Regions from separate parts of the Aquincola sp. J276 genome, predicted to be linked through region 1. Evidence: riboswitches for the same ligand, from Rfam matches in the RefSeq annotation. Region 1 holds a riboswitch; the other holds the start of a gene.
The links. A riboswitch is a leader RNA that binds a small molecule or an ion and turns the genes downstream of it on or off. The one in region 1 is predicted to bind glycine.
Positions count from the first base shown of each region.

Region 1 (4,436 bases):
TCTGCAGGGCCAGCCGGTAGGCCGGGGCGCCGTGTGCGTCCACGCTCACGCCCACCAGGCGGCCGGGCAGCGAGCGCTTGAACTCGTCGCGCGTGGCCATGTAGGCCGCATGCGGGCCGCCGGCGCCCATCGGCATGCCGAAGCGCTGGGTGTTGCCCACCACGATGTCGGCGCCCTGTTCACCCGGCGGCAGCAGCAGCGCCAGCGCCAGCAGATCGGCCGCGACGATGGCCAGCCCGCCCTGGGCATGCACGCCGTCGATCAGCGGGCGCAGGTCGCGCACGCGGCCGGTGACGCCCGGGTACTGCAGCAGCGCGGCGAAGGCCTGCACGCTGCCGGCCTCCTCGGCCGGGCCCACCTGCACCGTGATGCCCAGCGGCTCGGCGCGGGTGCGCACCACGGCCAGCGTCTGCGGCAGCACGTCGTCGGCCACGAAGAAGGTGGTGCTCTTGCTCTTGCCCACCCGCAGCGCCAGCGTCATGGCCTCGGCCGCGGCGGTGGCCTCGTCCAGCATCGACGCATTGGCGATGGCCATGCCGGTGAGGTCGGTCACCATGGTCTGGAAGTTCAGCAGCGCTTCCATGCGGCCCTGCGAGATCTCGGCCTGGTAGGGCGTGTAGGCGGTGTACCAGGCCGGGTTCTCGAGGATGTTGCGCAGCACGACCGGTGGCGTCAGCGTGCCGTGGTAGCCCTGCCCGATGAAGCTCTTGAGCAGCCGGTTGCGCGCGGCCACCGTCTTCAGCTCGGCCAGCGCCTGCGCCTCGGTCAGCGGCGCGGGCAGCGTCATGGCCGTGCCGCGGGCGATGGCACGCGGCACGATGGCGTCGATCAGCGCGCGGCGCGAGGCCGCCCCGATCACCGACAGCATGTGCGCCTCGTCGGCCGCGTCGGGGCCGATGTGGCGGGCGGTGAACTCGGCCTCGTTCTCGAGGTCGCCAAGCGGCTGGAGGGCAGGCATCAGCATGGAAAGGCTCGCGGGCAGGGAAGAGGGATCAGAGGGTCTTGAGCAGGGCCTGGTAGGCCGGCTCGTCCATCAGGCCGCCCAGCTGGCCGGCATCGGCCACGCGCACCTTGAAGAACCAGCCCGCGCCCATCGGGTCGGAATTGGCCAGCGACGGGTCGGCCCGCAGCGCCTCGTTCACTTCCACCACCTCGCCGGTGACGGGCATGAACAGGTCGGCCGCGGCCTTCACCGACTCCACCACGCCGGCCACGTCGCCCTTCTCGAAGGTCTTGCCCACTTCGGGCAGGTCGACGAACACCACGTCGCCCAGCGCGTCCTGCGCATGCTGGGTGATGCCGACGATGGCGGCATCGGTGTCGCCGGCATTGATCCACTCGTGGTCGTTGGTGAACTGAATCGTCATGTGCTCGCTCCTGGGGTTCGTGGGGTGGGATGGAAGGGGTTCAGCGCTGGTAGCGGTGGGGCGCGAAGGGCATCGCGCTAACCCGCATCGGCAGGCGCTTGCCGCGCACGTCGGCATGCACCTCGTTGCCGGGCTGTGCATGGTTGGCGGCCAGGTAGGCCATCGCGATGGGCTGGTTGACCGTGGGCGCCAGCGTGCCGCTGGTCACGCGGCCCAGCTTGTGGCCGTGGGCGTCGTGCAGGGTGGCGCCTTCGCGCACCGGGATGCGCTCCAGCCCCACCAGGCCCACGCGCTTGCTGGGCGCACCGCCGGCCAGGTGCTTCTCGATCACCGCCGCGCCGGGATAGTGGCCGGCCCGCGCGCCGCCGGGGCGCCGCACCTTCTGGATGGACCAGGCCAGGCCGGCTTCCACCGGCGAGGTGGTGGTGTCGATGTCATGGCCGTACAGGCACAGGCCGGCTTCCAGCCGCAGCGTGTCGCGCGCGCCCAGGCCGGCGGGCTTGACTTCCGGCTGCTCCAGCAGCTGGCGGGCCAGGGCCACGGCCTCCTCAGCGGGCACCGAGATCTCGAAGCCGTCCTCCCCGGTGTAGCCGGAGCGGGTGATGAAGCACTCCACGCCGTTCAGCGCGAAGCTGCCGCCGGTCATGAAGGTGAGGCGGGCCACGTCGGCATTCAGCCGCGCCAGCGCCTGCACCGCCTTCGGGCCCTGCAGCGCCAGCAAGGCACGGTCGGGCAGCGGGATGACCTGGCAACGGTGGCCGATGTGGGTCTGCAGGTGGCGGATGTCGTCGGCCTTGCAGCCGGCATTGACCACCAGGAACAGGTCGTTCTCGCGCCGGGTGACCATCAGGTCGTCGAGGATGCCGCCCGAGGCATTGGTGAGCTGGGTGTAGCGCTGCCTGCCCACGCCCAGATCGACGATGTCGGCCGGCACCAGGGTCTCGAGCGCGGCGGCCGCGGCGGCGGCATCGGGCAGCCGCAGCTGGCCCATGTGGGAGACGTCGAACAGCGCCGCCGAATCGCGGCACTGCCGGTGCTCGGCGAGGATGCCGCCGGGGTAGTTGACCGGCATCGCATAGCCGGCGAAGGGCACCATCTTGGCGCCCAGTTCCACGTGCAGCGCATGCAGCGGCGTCTGGAGCAGTTCAGCGGACATCGGATGTCTCCCGGGGTGAAAGGGGAAGCGAAGAGGCCATCGATCACCCACCATAACCGCCGTCGGGCGTTCTGGGTGGGGTGATGCCCTCGCTGTCCGCTTTACCTGAGAGATTGGCCGGGCCCCGCGTGGTGCGGCGGCACGGCTTGCCCCTTCGGTGGGCGGGCTCGCGGCCCGCCTCTCTCCAGTGAGGAACGCCCCGACGGGGCGTCTTGCCAGTCCTTTTGCCTGAGCGTTCGGAGCTTGTGCCCCTGCGCCTTCGGCGGCCGTTGCGTTGGGATGCCGCAGCGGCTCTCTCCTGGCGGGCGGCAGTGTAGCCCAGGCCCCCGGGTGGGCCGGGCCGCTGCCGCGCTGGGTCAGCGGCGCTGGTCCATGCGCAGTTCGCGCGCCATGCTGCGGCGGTCGCGGCCCATGGCGGGAATCAGGAAGGGCTCGAACTTCTGGCCCTTGTCTGCCGGGGGCTCGAAGGGCTCGCTGCGGCGGGAGCCGGCGGGCTGCACGGGATGAGCGGATTTCTGGATCATCATGCGGGGCTGTCTCACGGCTTGTTGGCGCCGCGTGGCACCTCTAACGACGCAAGATGGATTTCGGATGACAAAGCTTGCCGCAGGATTTCCAGCACAGGTAACAAGCCGCTGCGCTCTGGCCGTGGCGCTGCCGCCCGAGGCCCTGGCCCGCGCGGAAGCGCTGCTGGCCAGTGGTCGCCGGGCGGTGCTGGGGCTGGTGGGCACGCCCGGGGCGGGCAAGTCCACGGTGGCGCAGGCCCTGGCCGCCGCGCTGGGCGGCAGGGCGGTGGTGGTGCCGATGGACGGCTTCCACCTGGCGCAGGCGGAGCTGCAGCGGCTGGGCCGCGACCAGCGCAAGGGCGCGCCCGACACCTTTGATGCCGCCGGTTACGCCGCCCTGCTGCGCCGCCTGCATGCCGCCGTGCCCGGCGAAACCGTGTATGCGCCCGAGTTCCGGCGCGAGATCGAGGAGCCGGTGGCCGGCGCCATCGCGGTGACGCCCGAGGTGCCGCTGGTGATCACCGAGGGCAACTACCTGCTGCTCGACGACGGCCCCTGGGCCGCGGTGCGCCCGCTGCTCACCCAGGCCTGGTACGTGGAAGGCGACGAGCCAACGCGGCTGCGGCGGCTGGTGGCGCGGCATGTGCAATTCGGCCGCTCACCGGAGGCGGCGCGGGCCTGGGTGGACGGCAGCGACGAGCCGAACGCCCGCCGCATCGAGGCCACCCGGGCGCGTGCCGACTGGCTGCTGCGCTGGGATTGATCAGCCCGCCGGCGGCTGCAGCGCGCCGGCGTCGTCCGGATACAGCCCGCGCAGCAGTTCGGCGCTGACGGTCACCAGCCACGCCTGCAGCCCGGCCTGCAGGGTGTGGCGGTCGGCCTCGGCGGAGACGGCCACGCCGGCCTCCGCCCGCGCCGCCCACAGGCGGCGCAGCGCCGGCCGGTGGCTGGCGATGGCGGCGGCCACCGCCTCGTTCCAGAAGGGGGATGCTCGGTGGCCGTCCAGCCGCCGCGGCCGCGGCCGAAGTGCGCCACCGTCAGGTAGCCCAGCAGCGCGCCGTGCACCATGTCGTCCAGCGCGGCGTCCGACCAGGCCACGCTGGGCGCCTCCACGCCGCGCATCAGGTTGAAGCCGCGGGCCAGGCCGGCCGCGCCCAGCGCGCCCAGCAGCCCGCCGGCCAGCATGCCGCCGCCCAGGGTCAGGCCGCCGGTCAGCAGGTCGGCCTTCAGGCCGGCCAGCGCGCCCGTCACCGCGCCGCCCCACAGGGCGGCCCGGCCTTCGTCCACCGGCGCGCGCAGCGCGAACTGCGCCGCCACGCGGGACAGCACCGCATCCGCCTCCGCCCGGCCCTGCAGGCCGTGCAGCGCGATCAGCCGGTCGGTGGAGCCGCGGGTGTCCTCGGCCAC
Region 1 is NZ_JAJONC010000002.1:58,505-62,940, forward strand. It holds gene gcvP (aminomethyl-transferring glycine dehydrogenase) at 1-964, opposite strand, end outside; gene gcvH (glycine cleavage system protein GcvH) at 993-1,367, opposite strand; gene gcvT (glycine cleavage system aminomethyltransferase GcvT) at 1,408-2,523, opposite strand; glycine riboswitch at 2,606-2,721, opposite strand; glycine riboswitch at 2,734-2,834, opposite strand; gene LRS14_RS18090 (hypothetical protein) at 2,880-3,065, opposite strand; gene LRS14_RS18095 (nucleoside/nucleotide kinase family protein) at 3,166-3,792, shown strand; gene LRS14_RS18100 (hypothetical protein) at 3,793-3,927, opposite strand; gene LRS14_RS18105 (GTPase domain-containing protein) at 3,864-4,436, opposite strand, start outside.

Region 2 (4,436 bases), on a different contig from region 1:
TGGTGCGCGACCGGTTCGATCCGCAAACCTCCGCCCGCGTGCTGTCGCGGCTGATGCTGGTGATGGGCCTGGCGCCGATGCTGGCGCCACTGGCTGGCTCGGCGGTGCTGGGCCTGGGCGGCTGGCGCCTGGTGTTCTGGATCCTGGCGGCCTGCGGCGTGGCCGGGCTGCTGGCCTCGTGGCTGGCGCTGCCCGAATCGCTGCCGGCCGCGCAGCGCCGCGACACCTCGCCGCTGAAGGCGCTGCGCACCTACGCCGGGCTGCTGCGGGACCGCCGCTTCCTGGGCCATGCGCTGGCCACCGGCCTGGCCAATGCCGGCATGTTCGCGTACATCGCGGCCTCGCCCTTCGTGCTGATCGAGCTGCACGGGCTCTCGCCGCAGGCCTACGGGTTGGTGTTCGGCGCCAATGCGCTGGGCCTGGTGGCCGCGGCGCAGCTCAACCACCGGCTGCTCAAGCAGCATGACGCGGGCACGCTGCTGCAAGCCGCGCTTGCCGTGGCTGCGTTTGCCGGTGCTGGCCTGCTGGCGGTGGCGCTGCTCACGCCGGCATGGCCGGCCCTGGCGCTGCCGGGCACGTTGCTGGGGCTGTTCGTGTTCGTGGCATCGCTGGGCTTCGTCGGCGCCAATGCAGCCGCCGGGGCACTGGCCCACCAGGGCCACCAGGCCGGCAGCGCATCGGCGCTGATGGGCACGCTGCAGTTCACGCTGGCCAGCGCCAGCGGCGCGGCGGTCGGCCTGATGAACGACGGCAGCGCCTGCCCGATGGGCCTGGCCATGGCGGTGGCCGGCGGCCTGGCGCTGCTGGCCTACCGGCGGCTGGCCCGGCCCGTGCCCAGCTGAAGCCTTACGCGGCGGCCAGCCGCCCGGCCGGCGCCGCCTGCGGCAGGCCGCAGAAGGCGAAGTCCAGCTCCGGCACGCGGCCGCTCACGATGTCGGCGATGGCACGGCCGGAGCCGCAGGAATGCGTCCAGCCCAGCGTGCCATGCCCGGTGTTGAGGAACAGGTTGCTGATCCTCGAGCGGCCGATGTAGGGCACGTTGGACGGCGTGGCCGGTCGCAGCCCGGTCCAGTAGCGGGCGCCCTGGCCGTCCGTCATCTGCGGGAACAGCTCGCGGGTGCGGCGCACGATGGCTTCGCAGCGCACCAGGTTCAGCGAGGTGTCGTAGCCGTTGAGCTCGGCCGTGCCGGCGATGCGCAGCCGGTCGCCCAGGCGGGAGAACACCAGCTTGTACTCGTCGTCGGTCAGCGAGACGTTGTACGAGTTCGCCGGGTCGATCACCGGCAACGTGACCGAGTAGCCCTTGGCCGGGTAGATGCGCAGCGTGATGCCGAGTTGCCGCGCGAAGGCCGCGCTGAACGAGCCCATGCACAGCACGAAGCTGTCGGCTGCCTCGCGGCGCACCTTGCCGTCGGCATCGGCCACCTGCACCGCGGCCAGCCGGTCGCCCTCGCGCTCGATGCCAACGATGCGGGTGTCGGTGAAGAAGCGCACCCCGGCCGCCTGCGCATGCCGCGCCAGCACCTGCGTGAAGGCGTGGGCGTCGCCCGATTCGTCGCTGGGCGTCATGCTGCCGCCGGCGATGCGGTCGCGGCACTGGGCCAGCGCAGGCTCGATCTGCACGCACTCGTCGGCCGTCTTCATGTCCAGCTCGCAGCCATGCTCGCGCATCACGCGGGCCGGCTCCTGCGCGGCATCGAACTCCTGCTGGCTGGTGTAGAAGTGCAGGATGCCCTTTGTGAGGTGGTCGTACGGGATGTCCAGCTGCGCGCGCAGCTGCTGCAGCGTGCTGCGGCTGTACAGGCCCAGGTTGACGATCTGCCGGATGTTGTGGCGCGTGCGTGCCGGCGTGCATTCGCGCAGGAACTGCAGGCCCCACAGCCACTGCTGCGCATCGGGCCGCAGGCGGAAGAGCAGCGGCGCATCCTCGCGCGCCAGCCACTTCAGCACCTTCAGCGGCGCGCCGGGATTGGCCCAGGGCTCGGCATGCGAGACCGAGATCTGCCCGCCATTGGCGAAGCTGGTTTCCAGGCCGGCGCCGGGCTGGCGGTCGATCAGGGTGACGTCGTGGCCGGCCTGCTGCAGGAACCACGCCGAGGTCACGCCGGTCACGCCGGCGCCGAGAACGATGACTTTCATGGAGGTACTCTCAGGAAACGAACAGTCATGGAAGGGACGAACGCATCCGCGCTCGTGCCGCTCCCGCTGTCCTCGGTACCTGAGAGATTCAGCGCCGGCCCCTCACGGGCATGGCGCCTTGCTCCTTCGGTGGAAGCCCGTGGCGGGCTTCACTCTCCAGCGTCGGCCAATCGACAGATCCAGTACGGTGCCTGAGCGTGCATGGGAGGTTGCGCCTTCGGCGGCATGCCGGTGGTGGCATGCGCTCTCCTGAATCTGCGGCCGAGTTTAGCCGCAGAGGATGTGACGGGGTGTTGTCCGACAGCCCATGGGTTGCGCCAGCGGCGACACTCGGCGCCCGGGCTGCCGCGTCGCGGTGCCGGATCGAACAAGGAGAAACCCATGAGTCGCACATTGCTCGTGCTCGCCGTGCTGGTGCTCACCGCCGGCTTTGCGCTGCTGAACTGGTCGGCGTTTGCCACGCCCACGCCGCTGTACCTGGGCTTCACCACCGTGGAAGCGCCGCTGGGCCTGATCATGCTGGGCTTGGTGGCCGTGCTGAGCGTGGTGTTCGTGGTCTGGGCCATCTCGCTGCAGGCCACGCTGCTGATGGAGCAGCGCCGGCTGAACAAGGACCTGCAGGCCCAGCGTGCCCTGGCCGACACCGCCGAGGCCTCGCGCTTCACCGAGCTGCGCAGCTTCATCGCCGCCGAGACCCTGCGCCTCGCCCAATCCCACGAGCAGACGCGCAGCGCCCTGGTGCAGCGCATGGAGCAGCTGGAAGACCGCCAGCGCCTGGCCTTCGAGCAGAACGCCAATGCGATCGCGGCCACGCTGGGCGAGCTGGAAGACCGCTTGGAGCGCGGCCTGCCCGGCGGCAGCGTGGCGCTGGCCGAACGTTCGCGTTTCTAGGCCGCGCCCGGGCGACGGCCGAACATGGCCCAGCCCTCCATGGTCAGCACCGGCTCGCCGTGCTGGTTGCTGGCCTGCCAGCGTGAACGCACCAAGCCTACCTGCGGCTTGCTGGCCATGGGCCGGGCCTCCAGCACCTCCAGGCGCACGCTGAGCACATCGTCCACGTACACCGGCTTGAGCCAGCGCAGGTTCTCGATGCCCGGCGAGCCCAGGCTGCTGCTGTCCAGCACGTATTCGTCGCACATCATGCGCATGACCATCGCGCAGGTGTGCCACCCGCTGGCGCACAGGCGGCCGAACAACGAGCGGGCAGCGCCTTCGTCGCTCAGGTGGAAAGGCTGCGGATCGAATTCGCCGGCAAAGCGGATGATCTCCTCGCGCGTGACGCGCTTGGCGCCGAACTCGCGCACGCTGCCCACCGGAAAGTCCTCCCAGTAAAAGCGCTTGTCTGCCGGCACGGCGCCGGCTTGGGCCTCGCTCATCTCACCTCCTCGTTCGTGATGGCTGGAGGGTGAGAATGCCGGCATTCCCGCCATCGCGCACAGCGCCATCGCCATGACCGCCTTGATCGCCGGACTGTTGTTGTTCCTCGGCCCCCATGCCACGCGCATCTTTGCCGAAGGCTTTCGCCAGCGGCAGATCGCCGCGCACGGGCTGCGGCGCTGGAAGGGGTTGTACTCGCTGGTGTCGCTGGCCGGGCTGGTGCTCATCGTGTGGGGCTACGGCCAGGCGCGGCTGGACCCGGTGCTGCTGTGGCAGCCGCCGCGTGGCATGCGGCATGCGGCACTGCTGCTCACGCTGATCGCCTTCGTGTTGCTGGCCGCTTCCGACAGCCCGCGCAACCACATCAAGGCCGCGCTGCACCATCCGATGGTGCTGGGCGTGAAGGTCTGGGCCTTCGCCCACCTGCTGGCCAACGGCATGCTGGCCGACGTGGTGCTGTTCGGCAGCTTCCTGGTGTGGGCCATCGTGCTGTATGCCGTCTCGCGCCGGCGTGACCGGCGCGAGGGCACGGTGTACCCGCCCGGCACGCTGCGCGGCACCGTCATCACGCTGGTGGCCGGCGTGGGCGTGTGGCTGCTGTTCGTCTTCTGGCTGCACAGCTGGCTCATCGGCGTATCCCCGCTGGGATGATGCGGCGCCTGGCCTGGAAGGCGCTGGCCGCCCTGCTGGTGGTGGCCCTGGCGGCCTATGCCTTGATGCTGGGGGCGCTGTGGTGGAAGCAGGAGACGCTGATCTTCCATCCGGTGCCGCTGGCCGCCGACCACCGCTTCGACCTGCCGGCCGACGCGCAGGAGGTGTTCATCGACGTGCCCGGCGCGCGGCTGAATGCGCTGCACCTGCGGCGCCCCGGTGCACGCGGCGTGGTGTTCTTCCTGCATGGCAACGCAGGCAACCTGGAG
Region 2 is NZ_JAJONC010000001.1:2,798,748-2,803,183, forward strand. It holds gene LRS14_RS12855 (Bcr/CflA family multidrug efflux MFS transporter) at 1-842, shown strand, start outside; gene LRS14_RS12860 (D-amino acid dehydrogenase) at 847-2,139, opposite strand; glycine riboswitch at 2,196-2,309, opposite strand; glycine riboswitch at 2,310-2,401, opposite strand; gene LRS14_RS12865 (hypothetical protein) at 2,521-3,030, shown strand; gene LRS14_RS12870 (MaoC family dehydratase) at 3,027-3,515, opposite strand; gene LRS14_RS12875 (NnrU family protein) at 3,589-4,167, shown strand; gene LRS14_RS12880 (alpha/beta hydrolase) at 4,167-4,436, shown strand, end outside.
Region 2: linked by a shared signal. The riboswitch ahead of LRS14_RS12860 (D-amino acid dehydrogenase) and the one ahead of gcvT (glycine cleavage system aminomethyltransferase GcvT) in region 1 are both predicted to bind glycine.